4 regions of the Shimwellia blattae DSM 4481 genome follow, and region 2 is predicted to be linked to each of the others. Evidence: predicted binding sites of a transcription regulator. Region 2 holds the regulator's gene; each other region holds the start of a gene.
The links. The regulator Fur, encoded in region 2, represses iron uptake genes when iron is present. The targets are predictions, from matches to a motif close to ATAATAATGAGAACNACTATCAA.
Positions count from the first base shown of each region.

Region 1 (5,397 bases), 720 kb from region 2:
TGTCCGATTCTGCGGTATCCCCCACCATCAGCACCCGTTCCCGGGGCGGATTGCCCATCTGCTGCAGGGCATAATCAAAGATTTTACGATCCGGCTTCGCCACCCCGACCTGCTCAGAGATCACCAGCAGATCAAACATCTCACGCAGCCCGGTGCGGGCCAGGCGGGTTTGCTGAAGCGCAGTAAAGCCGTTGGTGATTATCCCCATGCGCACCTTGCCGCGCAGGGCATTGAGCAGGGAAACCGCGCCGGGTAGCGGCGTACAAATCTCCGCCATGGCATTTAAAAATGCCTGATTAAGATCCCCCGGCGCCACGTTCAGGCGCTCTGCCCAGCTGGCAAAGCGGCGCACCTGTAGCTGGGAGGCGGTAATCGCGCCGTTCTGATAATCCACCCACAGGGGTTTATTCACGGCCTGGTAGGCCAGAAAATCATCCCGGGTAAAGGTTACGCTGTAGTCGTTAAACATGCGCTGCAGGCCGCTGAACGCATCGAACGTAAACAGGGTTTCATCCGCGTCAAAAAGGATCCAGTCCCACTTCATTACTTCACCTTGTGCTTTTCGGCCCCGCAATATCCTTACCACGTATGGCGTGAATCCGGTTACCCCAGAGGAAGCGCCATCACAATGGCATCTTCCCGTCCTTCTGCGGTGGGGTAATAGTTACGTCGTACTGTTACTTCGTTAAATCCCAGGCTTTCATACAGGGCAATGGCCCCGGCATTTGAGGCGCGCACCTCCAGCCACAGGGTCAGAATGTCGCGCTGCTCCAGTGTTGCTATCAGGTGGGTCAGCAACGCACGCCCCAGCCCGCGCCGCTGGCAGGCGGGGTCAATGGCAATATTAAATAGCGTAGCCTCATCAAGCACAATCTGGGTAATGGCAAACCCGGCCATGGCGCCGTCGTGGTCGATACGTAAATTCAGGTAGCGCTCGCCCTGGTTACTGAGCAGTGTTTTTTCGCTCCAGGGAAAGGCATGGCTACGCCGCTCAATCACCAGCGCTGCGGCCAGAGAGTCCGTGCTGAGGGTAGAAATCGGGTTCATGTTCACAAATCTGCTGCCACAGCGCTCTGCGCGCCGCGCCACTTTGTTGAAGTTCATCCAGCGCCGGGGTATCCAGCTGTGCTCCCGCCAGGGCCAGGGGCTGATCGATAGCCATCCGCCAGCTATTGCAACGGCTGCCTTGCGGCAATATGGCCAGTTGTTCCGGGGTCAGACACTGTACCTGATCGGCGCTCAGCGCCAGGCTTAAGAGGACATCCCGTACCAGGGGATCGTCCAGCGCCGGGGGTTCACTGGCCACAATCACCAGCCGGGTTTGCCCGGATAAGGCCACCGCAATTTCCCCCTGCAACGCCGCAGGGCGGCGCAGCGTCCACTGGGTTATCCCCAGTTGCTGTAGTTGCCAGTCGCGTCGGGAAGTCATAGCGAAACCTGTGTTGATCCGAAGGCCGCTAAATATACCAAATCCACCGGGCTGGCGCTATGTCGGACCGCGACCGCCAGGTGTCAGGCGCAGAGGCTTAGGTATATAATCGCCGCTTACCGAAAAAAGGAGTAATGAATGTCTGCTTATACCCCGGCAAGTGAAGTCTTGCTGCGCCACAGTGATGATTTCGCCCAAAGCCGCGTTCTGTTTGCCGGAGATTTGCAGGATGACCTGCCCGCGCGCCTGGAGACCGCCCAAAACCGGGCCTGCACCCAGCAGTACCACCACTGGCAGAACCTGTCTGCCCTCATGGGGGATGCCGTGCAGTTCGGGCTCACGGCAGATGCCGCCACCGTTGGCGACAGCGACACGCTTATCTACTACTGGCCGAAAAACAAACCCGAAGCCCACTTTCAGCTGATGAACCTGCTGGCGCTGCTGCCGGTGGGCAGCGATATTTTTGTGGTCGGCGAGAACCGCAGCGGCGTGCGCAGCGCCGAACAGATGCTTGCGGAATTCGCCCCGCTGAATAAAGTCGACAGCGCCCGGCGCTGCGGGCTCTATTACGGCAAACTGGAAAAACAGCCCGCCTTCAACCCGGAAGCCTGGTGGGGCGAATACCAGGTCAACGGCCTGACCATTAAAACCCTGCCCGGGGTCTTTAGCCGCGACGGGCTGGATGTGGGCAGCCAGCTGCTGCTTTCCACCCTCAGCGCCCACAGCAAAGGCAAAGTGCTGGATGTGGGCTGCGGCACCGGGGTGCTGGCGGTAAGCCTTGCCAGCCACTCGCCGAAAGTGCGCCTGACCCTGAGTGATGTCTCTGCCCCGGCGCTGGCCGCCAGCAAAGCCACCCTCGCGGCGAACGGTGTTGAAGGTGACGTGGTTGCCGGTAATGTCTACTCCGGGGTCACAGGCCGCTTTGATATGATAATGTCCAACCCGCCGTTCCATGACGGGCTGCAAACCAGCCTTGATGCGGCCCAGACCCTGATTCGCGGAGCCGTGCGCCACCTGAATATTGGCGGCGAGCTGCGCATTGTGGCGAACGCCTTTCTGCCCTACCCGGATCTTCTGGATGAGACTTTCGGTAATCATGAAGTTATCGCCCAGACCGGGCGCTTTAAGGTGTACCGCTCGGTAATGAGCCGTAACAGCAAGCGCTAAGTTTTACGCGCAAAATGCCGCTTTTTGCAGCACTCAGAAAAGCGGCGCAAAATTAACTGTTGACGCCTGCCAGAAAAGCTCTAGAATGCGCCTCCGTGGTTGTGATTCTCTTTGAGAATTAACGGTACGCGAAGGTGGCGGAATTGGTAGACGCGCTAGCTTCAGGTGTTAGTGTCTTAACGGACGTGAGGGTTCAAGTCCCTCTCTTCGCACCAAAAACCACGCAAGATATCGTTCGCACTGCGCGAAGGTGGCGGAATTGGTAGACGCGCTAGCTTCAGGTGTTAGTGTCTTAACGGACGTGAGGGTTCAAGTCCCTCTCTTCGCACCAATGCGAAAACGATATCAGAAACTGTGCGAAGGTGGCGGAATTGGTAGACGCGCTAGCTTCAGGTGTTAGTGCCTTAACGGGCGTGAGGGTTCAAGTCCCTCTCTTCGCACCACTCCTTCGGGAGTCCCTCTCCAGGTAGTCCTTGCTGTTTATTCCCCCATGAATTTTTTATGTGACTCTCTTCAGAGTTCAGACTCCGCTATTTCCGCTCAGCAGCGTCAGCGCCATCATCAGCCCACCGGCAAATGTCAGCCCGGAAGGCAACAGCAGATAATGGCGTAAATGCCGGTTGAACAGCATTACCGTGGTGCTCAGCATCCCCAGCACCAGAATCACCCGCCACTGGGCAGCACTCAGCCCCCATATGGCCCCCGCCGCCGTCAGTACGGCCGGCAGAATGATCCCCCAGCCACTTCTCAGTTGTTGTTGCAGCATATGGCCCCCGGCAACCATCATTGATAATGAGATGCATTATCATATGATAGCTATTATCAATTGTCACCATCGGCGCAACATAACATTTGCGGGCCCCCCCTTGTTTATCTCTTAGCACGCAGATAGTATTGGCAATCATTATCATTACTATTACAACTTACCCGCGATGGCACTGCCTACAGAATCCTCTTTCCTGCTTCCCCTGTCCGGTAGCACAAGTCCTGGCGCGGCGGCAGATCTCTCCACGACCCTGCAGCCGTTTTTTGCCCGGCAGCGCCCATATTTTAATGAATTTATCCACTTCGGCGGCCAGCCTGCGGCCCGGCAGCAACATTTTGATGAATGGCGCAAGCCCGCCAGTCTCAGCACCCTGCTGGCCTGCTACGGTGACCATATCTACCGCCACCACCCGCACGGGCAGCGCGAGCCTAAACCGCTGGTGTCATTATGGGCCCAGTGGTTTACCGGGCTGCTGGTTCCCCCCCTGATGATGGCCCTGCTGACCCAGCGCCAGGGGCTGGATATTTCACATGGCGCCATTGCCACCGGGTTTCATGAGGCCGGGCGCGCGGCCACCTTCTGGATAGCCGGAAACGAAGATCCGCAGATAACCGCACTCGGCCCCCGGGCGCGGCTGGAAGCGCTGTGGACCACCACAATGCAGCCAGTGGTGGACCGGCTGGCGGAGCACGGCGGCGTCAGCAGCAAATTAATCTGGAGCAATACCGGCTATCTGGTGGGCTGGTTTCTTGGTGAGTTAAGGCCGCTACTGGGGGATGCCCTGGTCAGTGAGCTGCGCCACAGCTGTTTTAATGAGCAAACGCTGCTTTGCGGGGCACAGAATCCGCTGTTTCGCACCATGCTGCTGCGGGACGGGCTATACGTGCGCCGCACCTGCTGCCAGCGCTATCGCCTGCCGGATGTTAAATCCTGTGGTGACTGCACCCTGAAATAACCCCCGGAACAATCCGGGAATAGCGTTTTTCTGGCCGTATCTGCCGCCTGGTGGTTTACAGCGCATATCTCCTTGTGACAGATTAGCGCAGCATTCATCAGGAGATTAGTAAAAGCATGAGTCTGCAGTCCGTGCGGCAATACCTCGCCGACAACGCCCCCGATATCGATATCCTTGAACTGAAAAAACCGGCTATCACCACCGCCCAGGCGGCAGAAGCCTGGCATGTGGCACCGGGGCAACTCGCCAAAACGCTCCCCCTGGAAGTTGAGAATAATGTGGTGCTGATTGTGGCCAGAGGCGATGTGCGCCTGGATAACGAAAAGCTGAAGCAGACCTTCAAATCCCGGGCGCGGATGCTGAGCAGTGATGAAGTGCTGCTCTGGACAGGGCACCCGGCCGGTGGGGTCTGCCCGTTTGGCCTGGAAAACCCGCTTGCCGTTTACTGTGATGTGTCGCTGCGCGACTTTCCGGAAGTGTTACCCGCTGCGGGCGCCGTCCATAGCGCCGTGCGTATCTCTCCTGAGCGGCTGGCCGAACTGACCGCCGCCCAATGGGTCGATGTCTGTCAGTGATAAGAGTGCTGTGAGTGGGCCTGCGCGCCCGGCTCCTCTTCGCGGGCACCGGAAATCACCATCCCCCGGGTTTCACGGCCAAACGCCACAAAGACACAAATCAGCACCGCCACCACCCCGGCCACGCAGGCCATAGCAAAGCCGTAATTCCCGTTATGGGTTTCTGCGATACGCGCCTGCAGCGTGGCATTGACCGAGGCAATCAAATTCCCCAGCTGGTAGACAAACCCGGGCAGTACCGCGCGGGCATTGGCGGGCACCAGCTCATTAAGCCAGGTCGGCACAACCCCCCAGGCCCCCTGGACCATAAACTGCATCAGAAACGCCCCAAGGCCGATGGTAAACGAGCCACTGGAAAAGGCCCACAGGGGTAACACCGGCAGCGCCAGGAAGGCGGCGATCATCATGGTTTTCTTACGGCCAATCTGCTCAGACAACGAACCGAACAGCACGCCGCCAATCATCGCCGCAATATTGTAGCTGATGGCTATCAGGCTTACGGTGT
Region 1 is NC_017910.1:3,492,460-3,497,856, forward strand. It holds gene yjjG (pyrimidine 5'-nucleotidase) at 1-544, opposite strand, end outside; gene rimI (ribosomal protein S18-alanine N-acetyltransferase) at 604-1,047, opposite strand; gene EBL_RS16355 (DNA polymerase III subunit psi) at 992-1,429, opposite strand; gene rsmC (16S rRNA (guanine(1207)-N(2))-methyltransferase RsmC) at 1,568-2,596, shown strand; tRNA gene EBL_RS16365 (tRNA-Leu) at 2,725-2,811, shown strand; tRNA gene EBL_RS16370 (tRNA-Leu) at 2,841-2,927, shown strand; tRNA gene EBL_RS16375 (tRNA-Leu) at 2,953-3,039, shown strand; gene EBL_RS16380 (DUF1435 domain-containing protein) at 3,117-3,362, opposite strand; gene fhuF (siderophore-iron reductase FhuF) at 3,529-4,317, shown strand; gene EBL_RS16390 (YbaK/EbsC family protein) at 4,434-4,892, shown strand; gene EBL_RS16395 (MFS transporter) at 4,886-5,397, opposite strand, start outside.
Region 1: fhuF (siderophore-iron reductase FhuF) is a predicted target of Fur. The motif match lies at 3,491-3,513, and genes of this name have one in related genera.

Region 2 (5,397 bases):
TGTCCAGGGCGAGTGGCGCTTTAATGTGCCGGTGCTGTGGGACGCGTATGCCAGTATCGTCGGCTGGGACGATGTGCCCGCCTGGCCACACCCGGCCATGTTTATCTGCGGTGGCGACTCGCCCTATGTAAAACCCGAGTACCGCCCGGCTATTTTACGCCAGTTCCCCCAGGCTCAGGCCCACGTGATAGCCGGTACAGGCCACTGGGTTCATGCTGAAAAACCCGACGCGGTGCTGCGGGTGATCCGCCAGTTTCTCGCCGCCGGGCAGGAATCCGCCTAAAAACTCGCCGACTGATTTTCAGATTAGCCTTACGCGTTGGCGCGCCCTGCTCCCTGTTGTATGATGGCGCGCTGATTAATACGCCCGGGCTTAATGCTCCGTCGCCTGTTTCCCCTGGCAATATTCTTTATCATGGCAAAAGAACAAACGGACCGGACGACACTCGATCTGTTCGCAGACGAACGTCGCCCGGGTCGACCGAAAACCAATCCGTTATCCCGTGACGAACAGTTACGCATAAATAAACGGAACCAGCTCAAACGCGATAAAAGCCGCGGGCTTAAGCGTGTGGAGTTAAAACTCAATAGTGACGCCGTGGATGCACTGAACCAGCTGGCAGAGGCACGCAGTATCAGCCGCAGCGAACTGATCGAAACCATGCTGATGGACTTACTCAGCGACACGTTACGCAAGACGCCCTCCCGGTAACAGAGAACCCGTCGTTCCCCGTTATCCGCCCCATGTTGCAGTCTGTGCACAAGGCGGTGATAGCAGTTTCCGCTGCAGGAGCTGTTCTGCTATCATTGACCAATCCATGGCATCAAGCAGCCACCCTATTTTAAGATTCAAGAGGTTATCTTACTCATGGCGATCGCAGGCATTTTCTTCGGCAGCGACACTGGCAACACCGAAAATATCGCAAAAATGATTCAGAAGCAGCTCGGTAAAGATGTGGCTGAGGTGCATGACATTGCTAAAAGCAGCAAAGAAGATCTGGAAGCGTTCGATATTCTGCTGCTCGGTATCCCGACCTGGTACTACGGTGAAGCGCAGTGTGACTGGGATGATTTCTTCCCTACCCTGGAAGATGTTGATTTTACCGGCAAACTGGTAGCGCTGTTTGGTTGTGGCGACCAGGAAGATTACGCAGAATATTTCTGCGATGCGCTGGGCACCCTGCGCGATATTATCGAGCCACGCGGGGCGACTATCGTCGGCCACTGGTCAACAGAAGGCTACCACTTTGAAGCCTCTAAAGGTCTGGTGGATGATAACCACTTCGTGGGCCTGGCTATCGATGAAGACCGCCAGCCAGAGCTGACCCAGCAGCGCGTTGAAGCCTGGGTTAAGCAGGTTTCTGAAGAGATGCACCTGAGCGATATTATCAACGCCTGAGTGGTAGCGCGGCGCTGGCACCCACCCGCCAGTGCCGCCTGATTGTTTTGCCCGATAACAAGAATTGCTACAAGTTTTTAACTTTATATCAGAACGCGGTACAATGACGGTCGCTTTAATGAATGTTTTTTTCTTGTGAAGCAATACTGACATTCGTTTTCTGAAGGCTGTATTTGTGTGATGTTTCGCGGTTTTCATTTATAACCATCGGTTCTATAATGAAACCCATGCATCTTTTGTCGTACCCGCTTTTAACTCCCTCCGGGGGCTAAATCGTTAAGCAACAGGATAACTCCCGCATGACTGACAATAATAACGCGTTAAAGAAGGCTGGCCTTAAAGTCACACTTCCCCGGCTGAAAATCCTCGAAGTGTTACAGGAGCCTGCTAATCATCACGTCAGTGCGGAAGAGCTGTACAAACGACTGATCGATATGGGCGAAGAGATTGGCTTAGCCACCGTATACCGCGTGCTGAACCAGTTTGATGACGCGGGCATTGTTACCCGTCATAACTTCGAAGGTGGCAAATCGGTTTTTGAGCTGACCCAGCAGCATCACCATGACCATCTGATCTGTCTGGATTGCGGCAAAGTGATCGAATTCAGTGATGACTCCATTGAATCCCGCCAGCGTGAAATTGCGGCGCGTCATGGAATTCGCCTGACCAACCACAGTCTGTATCTGTATGGCCACTGCGCTGAGGGAGACTGCCGTGAGGATGAACACGCTCACGACGACTCTAAATAATCACGCTCAGTAAACATAACCGGGTGATACCCGGTTTTTTACCGACAAAAAAACGGTGGCCAGGCCACCGTTTTTCGTTGCGACTCAGCGTACCGTTGTCGCCCGGCTGGTACGTTTACCGTCCGGGCTGACAGTACGCACCATCACCTCACCGCTGACCTGCGGGCGGGCATTATCCTGATAGCGCTGCCACTGCTTTCCGCCATCTACCGAGTATTCAATACCAAGCCCCGGCAGGCTGACATTCGCCGCCAGCACCCCGGCTGCCACCTGCGCCCCTGGCACCGGCAGGCGGTATGCAAGCGTGGTTTTATCCACCTTCGCCAGCTCACGCTGCCCCAGCAGGTTTGCAAAACGCTCCCAGTCCTGGTGCAGCGCTTTGGTATCCACATGGTGCGTGACGCCCCCCTGATACTCTTTACCGGCCTGGAAAGGTTGCTCCCACCCGGCCTGGTGCCAGGCACGCTCCGCCATGGCAATCAGGCGCGGGAACAGGCGATATTCCAGCTCATCGTCTGTGCGCACCACCTCGCTCCAGAGCTGGGCGGAGATCCCGTGAGCGCCCGGCCAGGGTTTGTCTGACTTCGCCGCGAAGGTCATACCGTCGCGATCGACGGAGGTCTCCGCATTTTGCGGCAGGTTATTGGGGGCAAAGCTGAACAGCTTGCGCTCATCGGTAAAGCGTGTTCCCCAGTAATATCCCGGCTCTTGCGGATCCACTTCATAAGGGAAGTCGAGATAGACATAATCCGGGTTAGAGATGGTCACCTCATAGCCTTTGTTCGCCCAGTCATTGACCGAATCCGCCCCGCCCCAGTACAGGGTATCCCAGAAGTTCACCCCAACGCGTTTCGTGGCGAAGGCGCTGGCATCTTTGGCATCTTTGAGGCCGTCCTGCCAGGCCTGCATCTTCTCGATACCGTGCTTATTAACAATCTTGCTCACCTCCACGGCGAACCAGCTCGGCAGGTGCTCCAGATCGGCCACTTTGCCCTCTTTCAGCATGGTCTGGCACACCTGAGACTTCGCCCAGGGCTTGTCCTGTTTGCTGAGATCCAGCTGGCCTTTACCCGCTTCCGGTTTGTTCTTATCCGTATACCCCGGGCCGAGGTAGATATTTTTCGCCTCGTCGCCACCGAAATGCCAGGTCGTCAGCGCCAGCCCGGCCTCTTTGTGCATCTGCTGGATCTCGCCGATCACTTTATCAATAAAGTGGCGCGAGGATTCCAGGCACGGGTTCAGGTAGCCGGTGCGATCGTAAAACTGCACGCCCGTGGTGTTTGAGGTATCGGTCGGATCCAGCAGCCGGTAGGCCGCGGCCTCCTGCGCTTTGCCCTCTTTCATCAGACGATCATAACGGGCTTCCATGGAGATAACCGCCGCACGGGCGTGGGCCGGTACGTCTATCTCCGGGATCACCTCAATATGGCGCGCCTTCGCGTATTTGAGGATCTCGATATAGTCCGCTTTACTGAAATAGCCGCTGCCGTTGGTCGAGGTATCCGGCCCGGAACCCAGCTGTGGCAACAGGCAGGTTTTCTCACTCAGATCGTGGCAGCGCTTACTGCCGACTTCTGTCAGCTCCGGCAGCCCGGGGATTTCAATGCGCCAGCCTTCATCATCGGTCAGGTGGAAGTGGAATTTATTCAGCTTGTAGGCCGCCATCTGATCCAGCGCACGCAGGATAGACGCCTTGCTGTGGAAGTTGCGCCCCACATCAATAAACATCCCCCGGTACTGGAAGCGCGGCGCATCTTCCGCATCCAGGGTGGCTATCTTCATCGCCCCTTGTGTCGGGATCAGCGACAGCACAGACTGCAGACCATAAAAGACCCCGGCTTCGTCATAGCCGGTTATCCGCGCCTCTTTGGGGCCAATCTGTAAACGGTAAGCACCGGGTACTGCGTCATCGCCTTTAAATTCGCGGGCAGCAATCGCGGTTTTTACCGGGTAGCTACCGTCCGTTTTGACCCCCAGCAGCGCAAAGCGATCGCTAATCGCCCGGGCAGACGGGGCCGTCAGCGCAGAGAGATCCAGCTTAACCCCGTGGCTGAGATCCACATCCTCGCCGTGTACCGTTACCCGGGAGGGGCTTGGCAGGATCTGGCCGCGCAGGTTCCGGGCATTGAGCAGTTTTACATCGCTGTTTTTCTCAAAACGCGCTTCTGCCGTCATCAGAATGTTTTTATCTTCCGGCGTGCGCTTCCACTGATCTCCTCCCAGCGGCGAGACAAAACGGCTCAGATCTTCGCTATTGGTGCTGGCAATCACCTTCGGGGTTGCCTCGCCGGAGGTCACATACCAGCGCGGGATCACATCGGTCATAAACAGCTGCCAGTATTCGTTGACTATCGGGATCTCTACCGACTTCCCGGCCGGGAAGCCGGTGAATTTATCCGTTGGCGTCAGCTTGTGCAGATCACCCACAATATGGGTAACGGCAAACTGATCGTTGTCGATTTTGAGGATCTGGCGAATGCTCGGGAAGTAAATCGCCCAGTCTTTATCGGTGATGGCCGCACCGTGGTTGGTCAGCGTAATTGTCGCCTTATTGCAGGATGCCCAGTCGGCCCCCAGGGCGGCACAGTCCACGCCATTTGCGCCAGCGTGGTTATCGTTAATGGTGTAGTTCACCGCCAGCTGGCTTATCTGGTCGACCGTTTGCTGCCCGGCAAACGCCGCACCGCTGGCAAGTAATCCCGCAATCGCCGCTGCGGATATGCTCAGTTTAAACATGCTGCTTCCCTCATCCCTTATTGTGACTGATTACTGGCGTGAAGCTCTTGCCAGATACGGGTACAGATAACGCTGGCCTCTTCATCGTTGCCCATTTTCCGGGCATTAATGCAGTGCTGGTAATCCAGCACTTTCACCTGTTGCTGCTCGGCAAAGGCCTGGTGCTGCTTCTCTTTACGCAACTCACTGAGCACCGTCTGGCAGGCGTCCACTTTGTCCGGGTTGCCCTGGGCGCTGCGGATACAGGCGCTGTAGGCTTCTTTCAGGCGGCTCTCCTGACGGGGGGCATCAGCGGTGGCTGAACATCCGGCGATGGCCAGCGCAACCAGTGCCACAAACAGTTGTTTTTTCATTGGAATACTCCATAGTGGCGGGCAGCGCAGGGCCGCCCGGCTGGCCTCAGAACACGGTAAACGGGGCGATAACAATAAACTTCACGTCGCGCTCATCCTGGAAAATATTGCCATAGCCGCCGCCATAGCTCGGGATGTCGGAGTGGTTGTCATACTGGGT
Region 2 is NC_017910.1:2,767,838-2,773,234, forward strand. It holds gene ybfF (esterase) at 1-283, shown strand, start outside; gene ybfE (LexA regulated protein) at 416-712, shown strand; gene fldA (flavodoxin FldA) at 869-1,399, shown strand; gene fur (ferric iron uptake transcriptional regulator) at 1,699-2,148, shown strand; gene EBL_RS13015 (beta-N-acetylhexosaminidase) at 2,233-4,884, opposite strand; gene EBL_RS13020 (ChiQ/YbfN family lipoprotein) at 4,902-5,237, opposite strand; gene chiP (chitoporin ChiP) at 5,284-5,397, opposite strand, start outside.

Region 3 (5,397 bases), 1.6 Mb from region 2:
GTTCGAATACTGAGTGGGTATTCTAAAAAAGCGCACGCGCTTCACCAGCCTATTCAGGTATATATTCTAGTCAAAATTGTTACAAAGCATATTTTACAGCAAGTTATCTGTGCGTTTATCAACAAATTAGCCTGATTTCGGCCCGGTTACGCGCCAGGAGAGCCGCGCAGCCGCAGAGCAGGAAAACCGGAGTTACTGATCAATGAAAACACCGCTTATCACCCGCGAAGGTTATGAAAAACTTAAACAGGAAATGGACTACCTGTGGCGCCAGGAGCGGCCGGAGGTCACCAAAAAAGTGACCTGGGCGGCAAGCCTTGGCGACCGCAGCGAAAATGCCGATTACCAGTACAATAAAAAACGGCTGCGGGAAATCGACCGCCGGGTGCGCTATCTGACCAAATGCCTTGAACAGCTGAAAATCGTCGACTACTCCCCGCAGCAGGAAGGCAAGGTCTTCTTCGGCGCCTGGGTGGAGATAGAAAACGACGACGGAGAGCTCAAACGCTTTCGTATTGTCGGGTATGACGAAATTTTCGGCCGCAACGATTATATCTCCATCGACTCCCCGATGGCCCGGGCCCTGCTCAAAAAAGAGGTGGGCGATCTGGCCTGCGTGCAGACCCCGGCAGGGGAAGCCGTATGGTATGTGAACAGTATTGAATACCCCCGGCCCGGAACCGTCTGAATCCCGGAAGGAGGGGCCCGGTTGCTGGCAATTTTGGCTGCCAGTCCGTATCCTCCGGTTATTTCCGCAATCAACAGATGACAACACCATGATGAATGATTCTCTGTGCCGCATTATTGCCGCTGAACTCCAGGCCCGGAACGAGCAGGTAGAAGCCGCCGTTCGCCTGCTGGACGAGGGCAACACCGTGCCCTTTATTGCGCGCTACCGTAAAGAAGTCACTGGTGGGCTGGACGATACCCAGCTGCGCCAGCTGGAAACCCGGCTGAGCTACCTGCGCGAGCTGGAAGACCGCCGCCAGGCGATCCTCAAGTCCATCACCGAACAGGGTAAGCTCACCGAGGCGCTGGCCAGCGCCATCAACGGCACCCTGAGCAAAACCGAGCTCGAAGACCTCTACCTGCCCTATAAGCCAAAGCGCCGCACCCGTGGGCAGATTGCCATTGAGGCCGGGCTTGAGCCGCTGGCGGATCTGCTGTGGAACGAGCCGGACCATGATCCGGAAACCACCGCCGCAAGCTATGTTGATGCCGATAAAGGCATCGCAGACGTTAAAGCCGCCCTCGACGGTGCCCGCTATATCCTGATGGAGCGCTTCGCCGAAGACGCGGTGCTGCTGGGCAAAGTGCGCGACTACCTGTGGAAAAATGCCCATATCGTTTCCCGGGTGGCCGAAGGCAAAGCCCAGGAAGGGGCGAAATTCAGCGACTACTTTGATCATCATGAGCCTATTGCCGCCGTGCCGTCTCACCGGGCGCTGGCCATGTTCCGCGGCCGCAACGAGGGTATTTTGCAGCTGTCGCTGAATGCGGATCCGCAATTTGATGAGCCCCCCAAAGAGAGCTACTGCGAGCAGATTATTATCGACCATCTGGGCCTGCGCCTGAATAACGCCCCGGCAGACAGCTGGCGGCGCGCGGTGGTCAGCTGGACCTGGCGCATCAAAGTGATGATGCACCTTGAAACCGAACTGATGGGCAGCGTGCGCGAGCGGGCGGAAGATGAAGCCATCAACGTTTTTGCCCGTAACCTTCACGACCTGCTGATGGCGGCCCCCGCAGGGCTGCGCCCCACAATGGGCCTTGATCCGGGCCTGCGTACCGGGGTGAAAGTGGCCGTGGTGGATGCCACCGGTAAACTGGTCGCGACCGATACCATTTACCCGCACACGGGCCAGGCCGCCAAAGCCGCCGTCGTTGTCGCGGCACTGTGTGAAAAGTATCAGGTTGAGCTGGTGGCTATCGGTAACGGTACCGCCTCCCGCGAGACGGAGCGCTTCTTCCTTGATGTTCAGAAACAGTTCCCGAAAGTGACCGCCCAGAAGGTGATTGTCAGCGAGGCGGGTGCCTCGGTCTATTCGGCCTCGGAGCTGGCGGCGCTGGAATTCCCGGATCTTGACGTTTCGCTGCGCGGTGCTGTCTCCATTGCCCGCCGTCTTCAGGATCCGCTGGCAGAGCTTGTGAAAATCGATCCGAAGTCTATCGGGGTTGGTCAGTACCAGCATGATGTCAGCCAGACCCTGCTGGCGAAAAAACTCGATGCGGTAGTGGAAGACTGCGTAAACGCCGTGGGGGTGGATCTGAATACCGCCTCTGTGGCGCTGTTAACCCGGGTCGCCGGGCTGACCAGAATGATGGCCCAGAATATCGTGGCCTGGCGCGACGAAAACGGCCAGTTCCGCAACCGCCAGCAGTTGCTGAAAGTCAGCCGTCTGGGGCCAAAAGCCTTCGAACAGTGTGCGGGCTTTTTGCGTATTAACCACGGGGATAACCCGCTGGATGCCTCCACCGTACACCCGGAAGCCTACCCGCTGGTAGAGCGTATCCTTGCCGCCACCCGGCAGAGCCTGCAAGTGCTGATGGGCGACACTAGTGCCCTGCGCGGCCTGAAAGCTGCCGACTACACCGACGAGCGCTTCGGGCTACCCACGGTGACAGACATTATCAAAGAGCTGGAAAAGCCCGGCCGTGACCCGCGCCCGGAATTTAAAACCGCCAGATTTGCCGACGGGGTCGAAACCATGAACGACCTGACCCCGGGCATGGTGCTGGAAGGGGCGGTCACCAACGTGACCAACTTCGGTGCGTTTGTGGATATCGGTGTCCACCAGGACGGGCTGGTGCATATCTCGTCGCTGTCTGACAAGTTTGTCGACGATCCGCACAAGGTCGTGAAAGCCGGTGACATTGTGCAGGTCAAAGTGCTGGATGTGGATCTCAACCGCAAACGCATTGCCCTGACCATGCGCCTGGATGAGCAACCCGGCGAGGGCAGCCCGCGCCGCAGCGGCAATACCCCCCAGGAGCAGGGCCGCGGCAACCGCCCGGCCACCCGGGGCGCCAAACCCCGCACGCGGGATAACGCCCCGGCCGGTAACAGCGCCATGAGCGACGCGCTGGCCGCTGCATTTGGCAAAAAACGCTGATACTCCCCCACCCGGCCATCACTGGCCGGGTTATTCCGCCCCGCCCGATTGTTTAATAATGACAGCTATTGTTTATTAACCGTTAACGTTATAACCCAGCGTTATTTCCCGGCCCGAATAATTAATTGCCCAGACAATGAGATAACAATATACGAAGAAATGTTAATAAGTACGCTATTCGTAACAGAGCAAATACGCCTGCATTATTTCCCGCTTCGCTTTTTGTGTTATATGCAGTGCAAAAAACGCCCTGCCGGTTGCGCTGTGTCAATAAAATCACAAATACTTTAGCTTTATGATTGCTGATAAAAACCATTCTCATTATCATTGTTAGCACGCCACAACCACATCCCTGATGCAGCTGGGCCGCATATCACCGCGATATCGCGCATGTGTGCTGTTTTTTTACCGTACCCTGAGCCCCGCACTGCTGAAGCTCAGTCAGAAAAACTAAGTAGGTTCTATGCAATTTATACCCAATAGTGCGTGGAAGATTACTGGCTTCTCCCGCGAAATCAGCCCGGCATACCGCCAGAAATTACTCTCCCTTGGTATGTTACCCGGTGCTTTATTTCAGGTGGTTCGTATTGCCCCGTTAGGCGACCCGATTCACATCGAAACCCGGCGCGTAAACCTGGTGCTGCGTAAAAAAGACTTAGAATTATTACAGGTGGAATCCGTCGCCTGATATTTCCGGCGCGATGCGCCCTATTCATTATTTCCGTTCACGTTAACCCATGAAAAATCTTACTATTGGTCTTATTGGTAACCCGAACTCAGGAAAAACCACCCTGTTCAACCAGCTGACGGGCTCCCGCCAGCGGGTGGGAAACTGGGCCGGGGTGACCGTTGAGCGCAAAGAAGGCCAGTTCTCTACCACCGACCATAAAGTCACGCTGGTAGACCTGCCCGGCACTTACTCACTCACCACTATCTCCTCACAAACCTCCCTTGATGAGCAGATTGCCTGCCACTACATTCTCAGCGGTGATGCCGACCTGCTGATTAACGTAGTGGATGCCTCGAACCTTGAGCGTAACCTGTATCTGACCCTGCAGCTGATAGAGCTGGGCATTCCCTGCATTGTTGCCCTCAACATGCTGGATATTGCCGAAAAGCAGCATATTCAGATTGATGCCGATGCCCTCGCCGCCCGGCTGGGCTGCCCGGTGGTTCCGATTATCTCTACCCGCGGGCGCGGTATCGACAGCCTCAAGCTGGCCATTGACCGCCGCCACCAGAACCAGAACATCGAACTGGTGCACTACGCCAAACCCCTGCAACGCGAAGCGGCCTGGCTGGCGGGCGAAATGCCGGCGCAGATCCCGGCGCGCCAGCGCAACTGGCTGGCGATTCAGATGCTCGAAGGGGATATCTACAGCCGCAACTACGCAGGCGAAGCCCAGGAGAAGCTGGATGTTGCCCGGGCGCGGCTGGCCGATGAGATTGACGACCCGGCACTGCACATTGCCGATGCCCGTTACCAGAGCATTTCCGCCATCTGCGAAGCGGTGAGCAACACCCTCACCTCCGGCCCCAATAAACTCACCGCCGCCATGGATAAAATTATCCTGAACCGGGTGCTGGGTTTGCCTATCTTCCTGCTGGTGATGTACCTGATGTTCCTGCTGGCTATCAACATCGGCGGCGCGCTACAGCCCATCTTTGACGGTGGCTCTGTGGCTATCTTTATTCACGGCATCCAGTGGCTGGGGGCGACCCTGCACTTCCCTCAATGGCTGACTATCTTCCTCGCCCAGGGGATCGGGGGCGGTATTAATACCGTGCTGCCGCTGGTGCCGCAGATTGGGATGATGTTCCTGTTCCTCTCGTTCCTGGAAGACTCCGGCTATATGGCCCGGGCCGCGTTCGTAATGGACCGTCTGATGCAGTCCCTTGGCCTGCCGGGGAAATCGTTCGTGCCGCTGATTGTCGGGTTTGGCTGTAATGTGCCGTCCGTTATGGGTGCCCGCACCCTGGACGCCCCCCGGGAACGGCTGATGACCATTATGATGGCGCCGTTTATGTCCTGCGGCGCGCGGCTGGCTATCTTTGCGGTCTTTGCCGCCGCGTTCTTCGGCCAGAGCGGTGCGCTGGTGGTGTTCTCGCTGTATATCCTCGGCATTGTGATGGCTATCCTCACGGGGCTGATGCTGAAATTCACCATTCTGCGCGGCGAGGCGAGCCCCTTTGTGATGGAGCTGCCCGTCTACCACGTGCCGCACCTTAAAGGGCTGCTGCTCCAGACCTGGCAGCGCCTGAAAGGCTTTGTACTGCGTGCCGG
Region 3 is NC_017910.1:250,798-256,194, reverse strand. It holds gene greB (transcription elongation factor GreB) at 203-688, shown strand; gene EBL_RS01070 (Tex family protein) at 777-3,113, shown strand; gene feoA (ferrous iron transporter A) at 3,577-3,801, shown strand; gene feoB (Fe(2+) transporter permease subunit FeoB) at 3,851-5,397, shown strand, end outside.
Region 3: feoA (ferrous iron transporter A) is a predicted target of Fur. The motif match lies at 3,419-3,441, and genes of this name have one in related genera.

Region 4 (5,397 bases), 1.3 Mb from region 2:
GCGATGCGCGGCAGGCGCCACTCCACCACCACTAGCTGGACATTACGCGGCGCGCTGCCGGTGAGCACCCCGTACAGCAGCTGGCCGGATAACGGTATGGTGCCGCCTGCCAGGCTCCACCACACCAGGGCGATCGCGCCGAGGATAAGGGCCATAACCGCAAGGTGAAAACGGGAGAGTAACCGCATTATGACCACCCCCCGCTGCGGCGACGGCGCACCAGATAAATCAGCACCGGGGCGCCAATAAACGCGCTGACAATAGCAACCCGCAACTCCCCGGGAACGATAACCCGGCCAATCACATCCGCCAGCAGTAATAAAGAAGGTGTCGCCAGCAGGGTGGTGGGCAGGATCCAGCGGTGATCCGGCCCCACCAGCCAGCGGGCCAGGTGGGGCATCATCAGGCCAATAAACGCAATGGGGCCGGTAATGGCGGTGGCGCTGCCGCACAGCAGGGTCACCGCCAGCAGACCAGCCAGCTGAGTTCCCGCCACCCGGTTACCCAGGGCGGTGGCCGTATCGCTGCCCATGCTCAGGCTGTTCAGGGCGCGGCTGGCGAGCAGGGCAATCACGCACCCGGCCAGCACGGGCAGGAAGGCCGCTTTCAGGGTCTCCAGGGTGCGGATATCCAGGGAACCGGCCTGCCAGAAGCGCAGCTGGTCGTAGACATCGGGGTTGAGCAGGGCAATGCCGTTACTGAGCCCTTCCAGCACTGCCGCCAGCGCCACCCCGGCTAAGGTCAGGCGCACCGGGCTGAGCTGCCCGCCGCCCTGGCTGCCGGTCAGCGCCACAGTGAGCGAGGCTATCAGGGCCCCGGCAAAGGCCATGGACATCATCGACAGTGGCGAGGTAAAGCCCCAGAACGCCGCCCCCAGCACAATGGCGAAGCTGGCCCCGGCGTTCACCCCCAGCAGACCGGGATCTGCCAGCGGGTTGCGGGTCAGCGTTTGCATTAGCGCCCCGGCAAGGCCCAGGGCCGCACCGGCCAGGATACCGGCAAGTGTACGGGGAAGGCGGGCATCCAGAATGATGGTGCACTCTGGCGTCTGGCATGTGGCAAACAGGGCATCTCTGACGGTGGCAGCGGGTATCGCCTGGGCACCGGTGGTCAGGCTGACCACCGACATTACCACCAGTAATGCCAGCAGGCCGGTCAGTATGACTGAGCGGGACACTGGCTGAAAACTGGGCATAATACGCATCCTGATAATTAATAATGATAGTTATTATCGTTATCACTCCGGTTTGCTATGTTAGCATGAGCGGCTACGTTGGCGGTAAGGAAAATTTTGCTAAGGCTATGTAATGAACCGACAATCTTTATTAATTAATCTCAGTCTGTTACGCACCCATTCTGCTTTCCGGGCGGTATTTATCGCCCGTTTTATTTCCATATTGTCCCTCGGGTTGCTGGGGGTCGGCATCCCGGTACAAATCCAGGCCATGACCGGCTCGCCGTTCCAGGTGGGGCTTGCGGTCACGCTGACCGGCAGCACCATGTTTATCGGCCTGATGATGGGGGGCGTACTGGCGGACCGCTATGAGCGCCGCCGCCTGATCCTGCTGGCAAGAAGCGCCTGCGGGCTGGGTTTTGTGGGCCTGGCGATAAACGCCTTACTACCAGCACCTTCGCTACTGGCCATTTACCTGCTGGGCGTCTGGGATGGTCTGTTTGCGTCGATTGGCGTAACGGCGCTGCTGGCGGCCACCCCGGCACTGGTCGGGCGCGAAAATCTGATGCAGGCCGGGGCCATCACCATGCTGACGGTGCGCCTGGGCTCGGTTATCTCCCCTATGTGTGGTGGCCTGCTGCTGGCCTGGGGTGGCCCGGTCTGGAACTACGGGCTGGCCGCCTTTGGTACGCTGATTACCTGCCTGACCCTGCTGAAGCTGCCCCGCCTGGCACCGCCGGAGATGCCGCGAATGCACCCACTCCGGGCGCTGGGAAGCGGTATCGCTTTTCTGTTCAGCCACCCGCTGGTGGGCGGTATCGCCTTAGTGGGCGCGTTATTGACCATGGCCAGCGCCGTGCGGGTGCTGTACCCGGCTCTGGCCGGTGACTGGCAGATGACCACCGGCCAGATTGGTTTTCTGTATGCGGCGGTCCCGCTGGGGGCCGCAGCTGGTGCCCTGACCAGCGGTCGACTGGCACAGCATACCCGCCCGGGTATGCTGCTGTTGCTGAGCAGCTGCGGGGCGTTTATCGCCATTGGTCTGTTCGGTGGGATGCCGGTATGGGCGGGCGGGGCGCTGTTGCTGGTGGTGTTCGGCTATCTGAGTGGTATCAGCTCGCTGTTGCAGTACACCCTTATTCAGCGCCACACGCCGGATGAGATGCTGGGCAGAATTAATGGCCTGTGGACGGCGCAGAATGTCACCGGTGATGCCCTGGGGGCGGCAGCACTGGGAAGCCTGGCCACCCTGGCAACCCCCCAGTGGGCGGCCAGTGTGTCCGGTGCGGTGCTGTCGGTGGTTGCCGTGCTGCTGATCCTGTTACTGGCCCAGCTACGCGGGCTGTATCAGCCCCCCCAGGTGGAGGAGGGGTCACGAAGCGAAGAGGGCGCTTAAGCGTTGCAGAATCAGTGTGGCGCTGTAGTAGTCAAGCCGGAAGGTCTCCGTACCCAGCGCCCAGACCCGTTTATCTTTCACTGCCGGAATATGGGCCAGTAGCGGGTCTTTACTCAGGGCCGCCGCGTCCTGGTCGTTGTTGGCAAACATCAGCAGGGTCTGGCCGTTAAGGCCGTGGGCCAGGTTTTCGCCGCCAAGCTGCACGATATCGTGGCGTTTGCCCATGCTGGTGCTGAGCCGCAGGCTGGCGGGCAGTTCTGCAAGCCGGAACCCCAGCTGACGCAGTAACTGCCCCTGGGCGGATTCGGCCGTCCACAGGTTGGCGCTGTGGGCGGCGGGGGTATAAACCAGCGCGCTGACCGGCTGGGGGGGCAGGGTCATATGCTGGCGGGCTTTTTCCAGCCGGGTGTTGAATTCGGCAATCCGCGCGGCGGCCTGTTTTTCATGGCCGGTAATAGTGCCCAGCTGGGTCAGTAACTGCTGCCAGCTTTTATCGTCATAGTTGATGACAAGCGTAGGCGCAATGGCCGACAACTGGTCATACAGGGGGAGGGCAGAATCCCCCCCGGTCGCACTGATTAAAATCAGATCCGGCATCTGGGCGGCAATGGCTTCGGCGTTGGCCTCGCCAATATACAGGCGGGCCACGTTACGCTGTCGGGCCACATCCCCCCACTGGCGCAAAAAGCCCTGCTGATCCGCCACCCGGTTGTTGGGGGTGGTGGCACCGCTGGCAACCACCGGCGCATCCAGCGCCAGCAGTGAGCCGGTCAGGGTCACACTGGTAGAGACAATCCGCACCGGCGCCTGCTCCAGCGTGTGGCTGCCTTTACTGTCGGTGACGGTACGCGGCCAGCCGCTGCTGGCCTGGGCGAGTTGACTACACGCACAACAAAATAAAAGCGCGGCAGTGAGCGCATTGCGCAGAATTATCGGCTGGATCACAGGGTTATATCTCTTCTTGTTAAGTAATGCGTCTCATTTTCATCGTTGCGCCGGTAAAGCACAAGGGGCAATTTTAGTGAAATCTGCCGTGGTGATGGTTGACACCAGGCGGCGTAACACTTACGTTACCGCTCCAAAATACAAATGATAATTATTATTAAACGCCTTATCATTTCACCGGAGGTTGCATGGCAACGCTTTTACAGGAAAAGCGACCGGGGGTGGCAACAATGCCCGCAAAAGACAGCTTTAGTTTCACGTCACCGTTGCGCAGTTTGATCACATCAGGGTGTTTCTGCCGTATTACAACACCCGCTCAGGGAGGGGCCGATCCCCGCAGTCCGTTCAGCCAGCAGCTGGCTGAGGCGTTTCACAGCGCCCGGCAGGCGGGTATCGCACACCCGCTGGTGGTGGGGGCTATCCCGTTTGATACCCGTCACCCCAGCGAACTGTTTATTCCACAATCCCACCAGGAGATGACACCCGATCAGGTGGCCGGGCATTTTAAGGCGTCGGCCACCGGCCCGCAGCCGGAGCCGGTGCTGAAAGTGGAGATCCCCGGCCATGATGTCTTTACCCAGATGGTGGCGCGCGGTGCCAGCGCCACCCGCCAGCCGGGTATCGATAAAGTGGTGCTCTCGCGCCTGATTGACATCCGCTGTGCCAGCGCACCCGACAGCCACGGGGTGATGGCCCGCCTGATGGCCCAGAACCCGGGCAGTTTTAATTTCCACGTTCCCTTATCTGATGGCGGCACATTGCTGGGCGCCAGCCCGGAATTATTAGTGCGCAAAACCGGCACCCTGTTCAGCTCCCTGCCGCTGGCGGGCACGGCCCGGCGCAATCTTAGCGATGCCCGCGAAGACACCCGGGCCGGTGAGGCGCTGATGGCCTCTGCCAAAGACCGCCACGAGCACGCGCTGGTGGTTAACGCCATGCGCCAGCAACTCCAGCCGCTGGCCTCTTGTCTGAATGTGCCCGCCGCGCCGTCGCTTATCACCACGCCAACCCTGTGGCATCTGGCATCGGCCATTGATGGCGAGAGCACCGCCAGTGTGCTGGCGCTGGCGTGCCTGCTGCATCCCACCCCGGCGCTAAGTGGTTTTCCCCACCAGCAGGCGATGCAGCTGATAGCCGGGCTGGAACCGTTCGACCGGGGCCTGTTTGGCGGCATTGTTGGCTGGTGTGATGACCAGGGAAATGGCGAGTGGGCGGTCACCATTCGCAGTGCCCGCCTGTCTGGCGAGCATATTCGCCTGTTTGCCGGTGCCGGTATCGTGCCGGACTCATCGCCAGAGTCTGAGTGGCGGGAAACCGGGGCCAAGCTGGGCACCATGTTAAATGTTCTGGGACTGAATTAAGGATTGACGTTATGGCGATTGAATTTAACCACTGGCCGGAAGATTTAGCCCGGCACTACCGGGAAAAGGGCTACTGGGTGGATTTACCCCTCGGCGATATTCTTGACCGTCACCAGCACAGTGAGGCCATTGCCCTGATTGACGGTACGCGCCAGTACCGTTACCGGGAGCTGTATCAGCAGGTTAACCGCCTGGCGGGTGCCTTTCAGCGCCGGGGCTTAAAACGCGGGGACACGGCCCTGGTGCAACTGGGCAATGTGGCGGAGCTGTGCATCACGCTGTTTGCCCTGCTGCGCATCGGGGTGGCCCCGGTGAATGCGCTGTTCAGCCATCAGCGTACCGAGCTGGATGCCTATGCCAGCCAGATTGAGCCCGCCCTGCTGGTGGCCGACCGGGAGCATAGCCTGTTTCAGGATGAGCAATATATTGCGTCCCTGCACGCCCGTCTGCCCGGCTTAACAGTGGTGGCCCTGCTGCACGACACCGGTGAGCGGGGACTGGAGTTCTGGATAGCCGAGCCG
Region 4 is NC_017910.1:1,446,071-1,451,467, forward strand. It holds gene fepG (iron-enterobactin ABC transporter permease) at 1-155, opposite strand, end outside; gene fepD (Fe(3+)-siderophore ABC transporter permease) at 188-1,195, opposite strand; gene entS (enterobactin transporter EntS) at 1,308-2,570, shown strand; gene fepB (Fe2+-enterobactin ABC transporter substrate-binding protein) at 2,547-3,515, opposite strand; gene EBL_RS06685 (isochorismate synthase) at 3,704-4,876, shown strand; gene EBL_RS06690 ((2,3-dihydroxybenzoyl)adenylate synthase) at 4,888-5,397, shown strand, end outside.
Region 4: EBL_RS06685 (isochorismate synthase) is a predicted target of Fur. The motif match lies at 3,654-3,676, and genes of this name have one in related genera.